One region of the Buttiauxella agrestis genome, then DNA from elsewhere that is predicted to be linked to it. Evidence: predicted binding sites of a transcription regulator. Region 1 holds the regulator's gene; each other region holds the start of a gene.
The links. The regulator PurR, encoded in region 1, represses purine synthesis genes. The targets are predictions, from matches to a motif close to CANGCAAACGTTTGCNTG.

Region 1 (3,287 bases):
AACACAGGTTTGCGGCCGAAATGGTCAGACAGCGGCCCCCACATTAACTGGGCGAACGCAAATCCGGCGAGGAACAAACTCAGGCTTGCGCTCACCGCGGAAGCATCGGTCTGTAAATCTTGCTGAATAGCCGCGAAAGCTGGCAGATACATGTCTGTGGCGAGGAACCCCAGCACACTTAATCCGGCCAGCCAGATAAGAAATCCTTTTGATGGTTGCATGTTTTTCTCTTGATTTATCTTGCAGGTTGATTGCCGCGAGAGTGTACGGAGTGCAATTACGCTTGTGAAACGCTAATATTTGTCTATTGCGTTCAAAAAATTTGTGAGCAGAAAAATGTGGTCAGAATATTCGCTGGAAGTGATAGATGCGGTGGCGCGCAATGGCAGCTTCAGTGGTGCTGCACAGGAGTTGCACCGCGTTCCGTCTGCCATCAGCTATACGGTACGGCAACTGGAAGAGTGGTTAGCTGTGCCGCTGTTTGAACGCCGTCACCGTGACGTGGAATTAACCCCCGCAGGCGTCTTTTTTTTGAAGGAAGGGCGCTCTGTTATCAAAAAAATGATGACGACACGGCAACAGTGCCAGCAGATCGCAAATGGATGGCGCGGACACCTGGCGATTGCGGTCGATAATATTGTAAAACCGGAGCGCACGCGCCAGCTGGTGTTGGATTTCTACCGTCATTTCCCGGATATCGAGCTGCATATTTTTCAGGAAGTTTTTAACGGCGTGTGGGACGCACTGGCGGATGGGCGCGTTGAAGTTGCGATTGGCGCCACTCAGGCTATTCCTGTCGGTGGGCGTTTTGCCTTCCGGGACATGGGGACACTGAGCTGGCGTTGCGTGGTGGCAGCGAATCATCCCCTGGCGATACAAGGCGGCACATTGAGTGATGACGACTTGCGAGCCTGGCCGTCGCTGGTTCTGGAAGATACTTCGCGTTCTTTACCCAAACGTATTACCTGGCTGCTGGATAACCAGCGGCGCGTAGTGGTACCGGATTGGGAATCGGGTTCCGATTGCCTGAGTGCAGGTTTGTGTATCGGTATGGTGCCATTGCATATCGCCAGACCGTGGGTAGATTCTGGTAAATGGTGCGAGCTGACGTTGGATAACCCATTCCCGGATGCCGCGTGTTGCCTGACGTGGAAGCAAAATGATGCGTCACCCGCGCTAGCCTGGTTACTAGATTATCTGGGAGATAGCGAAACGATGAATCAGGAGTGGTTGCAGGAGCCATTATAAATCGGGCAGTTCGTAGGGTGGATAAGCCGTAGGCGTCATCCACCATTTACGTCAGAACTGTCGGATGACGCTGCTGTACGGCCTACGATATTTTAGCGGCGATAATCGCGGAACGGACCGTCGGCTACGGAGCGGCGTTCAATCAGGCGCGGATGCACTTCAATTGATTGCGACTCTTCGCGTTTGTTGACGATACGGTCCAGCAGCATGTTAAACGCCGTTTCACCCAGCGAATCTTTCGGCTGGTGAATGGTGGTCAGGGCAGGCGAGAAGAAACGCGCATTGCGCACATTGTCGTAACCAATAACGGAGACATCCTGCGGCACACGCAGACCCATCTCATCAGCGGCACAAATCGCGCCCATCGCCATAATATCGCCGCCACAGAATACTGCCGTTGGACGATGAGACTGGCCGAGGATCTGCTGCATCGCGCGGTAGCCAGACTCTGGCTCAAAGTCACCCTGAACAATCCAGTTTTCTGGAATGGCGATACCGGCTTCTTCCAGCGCTTTCATAAAGCCTGCGTGACGACCACCGCCGGTATTACGTTCCATTTGGCCAGGAATGGCACCAATTTCACGGTGGCCGCGTTCAATCAAATAACGCCCGGCCAGATAACCGCCGTGGAACGCGTTATCGACCACTGAGTCGGTGAAGTCTGCGCGAGCTTCGCCCCAGTCCATCACCACCATTGGGATATGGCGGTATTCTTCGAGCATGGTCAGCAGATATTCCGGATACTCAGAACACATCACCAGCAGGCCATCGACGCGCTTTTGCGCCATCATTGATAAATAAGCGCGCTGTTTTTCAAAGTTGTTGTGCGCATTACCCAGAATCAGAGTGTAGCCTTTTTCAAAGCAGCTATTTTCCACGGCTTCGATGATCTCGGCGAAATAGGGGGCTTCGCTGGAAGTGGCAAGCAGACCAATCGTTTTGGTGTGATTAACTTTAAGGCTGCGTGCGACGGCACTGGGTGAATAGTGCAATTCTTTGATTGCCGCCCAGACCGCATTGCGTGTCTCTTCCGCCACAAAACGAGTTTTGTTAATCACATGTGATACGGTTGTAGTGGAAACGTTTGCGCGCTTCGCCACGTCCTTGATTGTCGCCATTAAATTTCACTCCAGGCCATATCGTAAACTCCTGATAACTAATATGTTAAACGTTTGCGTACACTGACTCCTGAGGCAACGTTTGGGTTGCGGGTATGCCGGGATTGCGACATAAAACGGAAGGAGGGCATAGAATTGATGGTACGCAATAAATTAGCGAGGGATTTTGGCCTATCCGGAAGAAAAGTGGAAGAGGGAAAAGCGATATCAGGTTAAAACCAGGAGGATTTTTATCTCTGGTTGTGGGAAAATCAATCTGACACACCGATTGTAAGGTAATTAAAAGGAGTTTAGCGATGAGCACAGATTTGAAATTTTCAATCACCACAACGGTTATTGTTCTGGCACTGATCGTATTTGGCGCGTTAACCGCCGTACTGCACTGATTAAAATGGGCCGCAATCGCGGCCCATATCTTTTAGGTTTTACGCTGCCAGATTCTTCGCAACAAATTCCCAGTTCACCAGCGCCCAGAAATGCTCAAGGTAGCCTGCACGAGCATTACGGTAGTCGATGTAGTAAGCATGTTCCCAAACGTCTACCGTCAACAGCGGTTTTGCCGCAGTGGTCAGCGGGGTGCCCGCGTTAGACGTTGAAACGATAGCTAATGCGCCATCTTCTTGCTTAACCAGCCAGGTCCAACCCGCGCCGAAGTTTTTGATAGCCGCGTCGGTAAACTGCTGTTTGAATTCAGCAAAGCTACCAAAAGATTTATTGATGGCTTCCAGCAGTGCGCCTGTTGGTTCGCCACCTGCGTTTGGCGCCAGACAGTTCCAGTAGAAAGTGTGGTTCCACACCTGTGCTGCGTTGTTGAATACGCCGCCTTCTGAAGTACGAACGATCTCTTCCAGAGTTTTACCTTCAAACGCGGTGCCCTTAACCAGATTGTTCAGGTTAGTGACGTAGGTTTGATGGTGTTTA
Region 2 (3,287 bases), 2.6 Mb from region 1:
GTTCCGTTTTGCAACAAAATATTGTCGACGTGCAGAGGATCTGAGAACTGACGTGAGCTAAGCCCAATATCAATATTCTTTGCAACCAGCGTCGCCGGTTGGCCTTTGCGCCCGAAAGTGACATTCGTCAGAGTGACATGCGTGGGTGATGCCCAACGATGATCCATCTCTTCAAAAGAGAAATTGTAATCACTCTTCTCATTAACCCAACTGCTAACCTGGGCGGCGCCCCAACGGGTTTGCAGTAAAAGATAAGCAGCAAGAAGCAGTACAAGTACGACAACCAATAACGCAATGATTAGCTTTCCGAGAAATTTCATTGTCTTCCATCCCATGAAGTTTCGGTAAAGGGTTTTATGCCCCATTTACCGTTATAGCTCAAGGATGGGATTGTCAGGAGGGGTAACACGCGCTGGCGTAAACAAATCGCCAGCGCGTGAAGTACATCAATTTTTCTCAGGTGGGAAAATCAGGTTTAACACGATAGCGGTGATACCACCGGCAGCAATACCGGAAGAGAGCAATGTCTTCAGCCATTCAGGTGCAAACTGCAAAATCAGTGGCTGCTGAGAAACACCCATACCGACCGCCAGGGACAGCGCAATAATCATAATTGCGCGGCGGTTCAGAGGTTCACGAGAGACAATACGCACGCCGGATGCGGCGATGGTGCCGAACATCACGATAGTTGCGCCGCCCAGAACTGGTTCGGGAATGTGTTGTACGAATCCGCTTACTGCTGGGAACAGGCCCAGCACAATCAGCATCAGCGCAACGACAAAACCGACATAGCGGCTGGCAACGCCAGTAAGCTGAATAACGCCGTTGTTCTGGCCGAAGCAAGAGTTAGGGAAGGTGTTGAACACGGCGGAAACGCAGGAATTCAGGCCGTTCGCCAGCACGCCACCTTTCAGGCGCTTCATATACAGCGGGCCAGAAACCGGCTGTTCGGAAACGTCAGACGTTGCCGTAATATCGCCGATAGTTTCCAGAGACGTCACCATAAACACCAGCATCAGCGGGATAAGCAAATTCCAGTCGATACCCAACCCGTAATAAAGCGGCGTTGGCACCATGATCAGGTCTGTATTGGTTGATGGCGCGACGTTCGGCAGCATGCCCATCGCCCAGGCCAGCGCATAACCTACCGCCATCGCGATAACCAGTGACGCTACACGTAAGTAAGGGTTTCGCTGACGGTTAAGCAAAATAATGACCAGCAGCACGGCACCTGCCAGCAGCAGATTTTTCGGCGCGCCAAAGGTGTGGTCGCTCATTGCACCGTAGCCACCACCAATGGATGTCAAGCCAACCTGAATCAGCGACAGGCCGATAATCATCACCACTACACCAGAAACCAGTGGCGTAATAATGCGACGAGCCAGATGCAGAAAGCGCGACAACAGCATCTCTGTGCAGCTTGCCAACATCAACGTGCCGAAGAGTGCGGCCATCATGGTTGGTACATCGGCACCGCCATTTTTCAATGCCATGCCGCCCATAATCAACGGTGAAACAAAGTTAAAACTGGTGCCCTGGATAGACAGAAGCCCAGAGCCAACCGGGCCCCAGGCTTTAATCTGGATAATCGATGCTACGCCTGAGGCGAACAAAGACATGCTGATAATGTGTTGGGTATCTTCAGCCGGAAGTCCCAGCGCCTGACAAATCAACATCGCAGGCGTGATAACCGCTACAAACATCGCTAATAAGTGCTGCCCGGCAGCAAAAAGTGTTTGTGGAAGAGGAGGGCGATCCTCGAGGCGGTAGATCAATTCACTGGAATGAGTCTTAGCAATCGGTTGCGCATCGTCTGACTCAACAGCATTAACAGACATCGGAAATTATCCCCAGGAGAAAAAACGGTGATTTTAGCGGACTGAATGGTAAAAGCAAACGTTTGCTACCGAAGTTTCATAAGATAAAAAGTGTATATAACGACCTTTTTATATAACTTTCAGCTGTTTTTTGGTTAAAATCCAGCTGCTGACTTTTCTAAACCCTGAAATTCCAGTGAAGGATAATTAAAAGCGTCTGTGAGAAATATGCGCAAACAGGAGCACTTCTATGTTTTATCTCGACACACTTTCTACGCTTGTTGCCGCAACTCTCGTGTTGTTACTGGGCCGTAAAATGGTCCATACCATACCGCTGTTAAAAAAATACACTATCCCTGAACCGGTAGCGGGTGGACTCTTAATCGCTCTGGCCTTGTTGGTGCTCAAAAAGAGCGTCGGCTGGGAATTTGAATTTGATATGAGCCTCAAAGACCCTTTGATGCTCGCCTTCTTTGCCACCATCGGCCTTAACGCCAACCTTTCCAGCTTGCGTGCGGGTGGCAAAGTTGTCGGTATTTTCCTGGTTGTGGTTGTTGGTTTGCTGGTGATGCAAAATGCCATCGGTATTGGTATGGCGAGCCTGTTGGGCCTTGATCCATTAATGGGTTTACTGGCAGGTTCTATTACGTTATCGGGCGGACATGGTACGGGAGCGGCCTGGAGTAAGCTGTTTACCGAGCGCTATGGCTTCCAGAACGCCACTGAAGTTGCGATGGCTTGCGCAACGTTTGGTTTAGTGTTGGGCGGTTTGATTGGCGGGCCGGTGGCGCGTTATCTGGTCAAACACTCATCCACGCCAAATGGCACACCTGAAGATAGCATTGATCCCACCGCTTTTGAAAAACCGGCTGTCGGGCGCATGATCACCTCCATGGTGATGATTGAAACCATTGCGATGATTGCTATCTGCCTTACCGTGGGTAAGTTTGCGGGCCAACTCATTCAAGGCACGAGCTTTGAATTACCGACGTTTGTTTGCGTGTTATTTGTTGGGGTTATCCTCAGCAACACACTCTCACTGCTCGGCTTCTATCGGGTATTTGAACGTGCAGTTTCCGTGCTCGGGAACGTCTGTTTGTCGCTGTTCCTCGCTATGGCGCTGATGAGCCTGAAGCTGTGGGAGCTGGCTTCTCTGGCGTTGCCAATGCTGGCGATTCTGACGGTGCAGACCATCTTTATGGCACTGTATGCCATCTTCGTGACGTATCGTTTGATGGGTAAAAACTATGATGCGGCGGTCCTTGCTGCGGGGCATTGTGGTTTTGGCCTGGGCGCAACGCCTACAGCAATCGCTAACATGCAGGCGATTACTGAGCGCTTTGGCCCGTCACACATGGCGTTCCTGGTGGTGCCAATGGTTGGCGCGTTCTTTATTGATATCGTCAACGCGTTGGTAATCAAGATGTATCTGATGCTGCCAATCTTTGGCTAAGCATCAGGCATTTGAAT
Region 3 (3,287 bases), 1.8 Mb from region 1:
ACGTTTCCCTCGCCTTCAATCTGCTAAATATACCGCAAAAAGATCTCACGCTCAGGATTTACAACAGAATTGTCGGGTTCCACGGGGTACCGAGTGCCGAGCCTTGCGTACCGTGCTCATTGAGATAGCTATCAATCGCCCCCATTCCGCTCCAGCGGTTCTCACACCACAGCGGTGCCAGCAACGTCGGTCGGCGGGCATTAGCCGAAATACGATGGAAGACGACATCAAGCGGAGTATGGCGAATCATCTCCCCGGCAGTTGTCGCATACTCTTCTAATTCAATCGCCTGCAAGCGCCCTGCCTGCCAGCTTTTAGCCATCGTGCTGCCACTAACAATGTGCAGAGGGTGGAGCTTGATGCCATCAACGCCGGTTTCAACCACTTTATCCAGCGTCTCCATGCAGTGCTCCTGCCCTTCACCCGGCAGGCCGACAATCAGATGGCTACAGACTTTCAGGCCACGTGCGCGAGCGCGGCGAGTGGTTTCCTGATAACAGGAAAAATCATGCCCGCGATTGATACGATGCAGCGTTTTATCATGCGCCGTTTGCAGGCCCAGTTCTAACCAGACCTCATAGCCTTTTTCATGATATTCACTGAGCAAATCCAGCACGCTATCCGGTACGCAATCCGGGCGTGTCCCGACGCATAACCCCACAATGCTCGCCAGACTGACAGCTTGTTGATACATCGAACGCAGCACCTGCACTTCTGCCCATGTGCTGGTGTATGCCTGGAAATAGGCAAGGTAGTGTTGAGCGCGATTAACGAGTTGCGACTGGCGCTCGAGTTGGTCGGCGATAGAGTGGTTTTGTTGGGCTTCATCGGCAAATGACGCAACATTGCAGAAAGTACAACCGCCACGGCCAATTGTGCCATCACGATTTGGGCAGCTAAACCCGCCGTGCAGCGTGAGTTTATGGACTTTATGACCATACCGACGCTGAAGATCGCCACCAAACATATTGACTAATTTTTGTAACTGCATAATCTGATGGGCCGCCCTGTCAAAGGGACGTAGCCTGCCATTATCTGCCCAATTTAGCGATGACCTGGATCAATCGCTCTGGCGCAGCTTTATCTATTGAATATAAATTCATAATTAGTGCAATTTTACGCATCTAAAAGATGATTACTTTTCCTTATGTTGACCCGCTATTTTTAAAGAATATGTGACCTTGTGAAAAACAGTGTCATACAACACGCGGAACCGCGTTGTTAGCATAAGATCCTGCCAATAACATCATTACCAGCATGGTCTGGAATTTTGCAGCCTCTCATACAGTGAGAGAGATCACATAACCCAAGCGATTTCCCTGCCGTCTAAATACGATAAAAATGATAATAAAATGTTTAATTTCATAATGTTAAATGTCATTTAGCACATATTCGTATAAATAAGAATGCCATTTGACCTGTGTGCGCTTTCCCGATAACTTGGAAATCCGCTGGAAGCTTTCTGGATGGGTTCTGTGCCCATCATATTTATGCAGTAATTAAGATTCCCTCTAAAGCAAGTCCTCAATACTTGTGCAACCGGATGCGTTAGACATAAAGAGGGCGACACGCGAGGTGAGCGTAGATGCGCAAACCCCGTCGCCATGCCCTTGCTGCGTCTGGACGCAATCGGTATCGGGAATCACGTAGAGCCTGGGGAGGTTCACTGATATGTTGTACGATAAATCCCTTGAGAAGGATAACTGTGGTTTCGGCCTGATCGCCCACATAGAAGGCGAACCTAGCCACAAGGTAGTGCGTACTGCTATTCACGCACTGGCCCGAATGCAACACCGTGGAGCAATCCTCGCCGATGGTAAAACCGGTGATGGTTGTGGCCTGCTGTTGCAAAAGCCCGATCGTTTCTTCCGAATCGTTGCGGAAGAGCGCGGCTGGCGTTTGGCAAAAAATTATGCCGTCGGCATGATTTTCTTAAATAAAGACGACGCTCTGGCGAGCGCAAGCCGCCGCATCGTTGAAGAAGAGTTGCAAAACGAGACCCTGTCGATTGTTGGCTGGCGCGAAGTGCCAACCAATGAAGACGTACTCGGTGAAATCGCCCTCTCCTCAAAGCCTCGCATCGAACAAATTTTTGTTAATGCCCCGGCTGGCTGGCGTCCACGTGATATGGAACGTCGCCTGTTCATTGCTCGCCGTCGCATTGAGAAACGTATTCAGGACAAAGACTTCTACGTCTGTAGTCTTTCAAACCTGGTCAATATCTATAAAGGTCTGTGTATGCCGGCAGATTTGCCGCGCTTTTACCTGGACCTGGCGGACTTACGCCTGGAATCAGCAATTTGCCTGTTCCACCAGCGTTTCTCCACCAACACCGTGCCACGCTGGCCGCTGGCTCAACCGTTCCGCTATCTGGCGCATAACGGTGAAATCAACACCATCACCGGTAACCGCCAGTGGGCGCGTGCGCGTACCTATAAATTCCAGACTCCGTTGATCCCAGACCTACATGATGCCGCGCCATTCGTTAACGAAACGGGCTCTGACTCAAGCTCCATGGACAACATGCTTGAGCTGCTGCTGGCAGGCGGGATGGATATCGTTCGTGCAATGCGTCTGTTAGTGCCACCGGCCTGGCAGAACAACCCGAACATGGACCCCGAGCTGCGTGCGTTCTTCGACTTTAACTCCATGCACATGGAGCCATGGGATGGTCCGGCCGGTATCGTTATGTCCGATGGGCGCTACGCCGCCTGTAACCTGGACCGTAACGGCCTGCGTCCGGCGCGCTACGTCATCACTAAAGATAAGCTGATTACTTGTGCTTCTGAAGTGGGGATCTGGGATTACCAGCCTGACGAAGTGGTAGAAAAAGGCCGCGTCGGCCCTGGCGAGTTGATGGTTATCGACACGCGTATTGGTCGCATTCTGCATTCCGCTGAAACCGATGCCGATTTAAAAAGCCGCCACCCGTATAAAGAGTGGATGGAGAACAACGTTCGCCGCCTGGTGCCGTTTGAAGATTTGCCAGACGAAGAAGTTGGCTCACGCGAGATGGATGACGATACGCTCGCAAGTTACCAAAAACAGTTTAACTACAGCAGCGAAGAGCTGGATTCTGTCATTCGCGTGTTGGGTGAAAATGGTCAGGAAGCAGTCGGTTCAATGGGTGACGATACCCCATTTGCCGTACTTTCCAGCCAGCCACGCATTATTTACGACTACTTCCGCCAACAGTTTGCGCAGGTGACAAACCCGCCAATCGATCCGCTGCGTGAAGCACACGTGATGTCTCTGGCGACCAGCATTGGCCGTGAAATGAACGTCTT

Region 2: a site for PurR is predicted at 1,890-1,907, ahead of DY231_RS23205 (nucleobase:cation symporter-2 family protein). Genes of this name have one in related genera too.
Region 3: a site for PurR is predicted at 1,623-1,640, ahead of gltB (glutamate synthase large subunit). Genes of this name have one in related genera too.

The regions. Positions count from the first base shown of each region.
Region 1 is NZ_UIGI01000001.1:2,259,768-2,263,054, forward strand. It holds gene punC (purine nucleoside transporter PunC) at 1-221, opposite strand, end outside; gene punR (DNA-binding transcriptional activator PunR) at 337-1,248, shown strand; gene purR (HTH-type transcriptional repressor PurR) at 1,341-2,366, opposite strand; gene cydH (cytochrome bd-I oxidase subunit CydH) at 2,663-2,752, shown strand; gene sodB (superoxide dismutase [Fe]) at 2,792-3,287, opposite strand, start outside.
Region 2 is NZ_UIGI01000001.1:4,902,452-4,905,738, reverse strand. It holds gene DY231_RS23210 (AsmA family protein) at 1-320, opposite strand, end outside; gene DY231_RS23205 (nucleobase:cation symporter-2 family protein) at 447-1,838, opposite strand; gene gltS (sodium/glutamate symporter) at 2,068-3,270, shown strand; gene recG (ATP-dependent DNA helicase RecG) at 3,274-3,287, opposite strand, start outside.
Region 3 is NZ_UIGI01000001.1:484,712-487,998, reverse strand. It holds gene mnmL (tRNA modification radical SAM protein MnmL/YtqA) at 59-991, opposite strand; gene gltB (glutamate synthase large subunit) at 1,672-3,287, shown strand, end outside.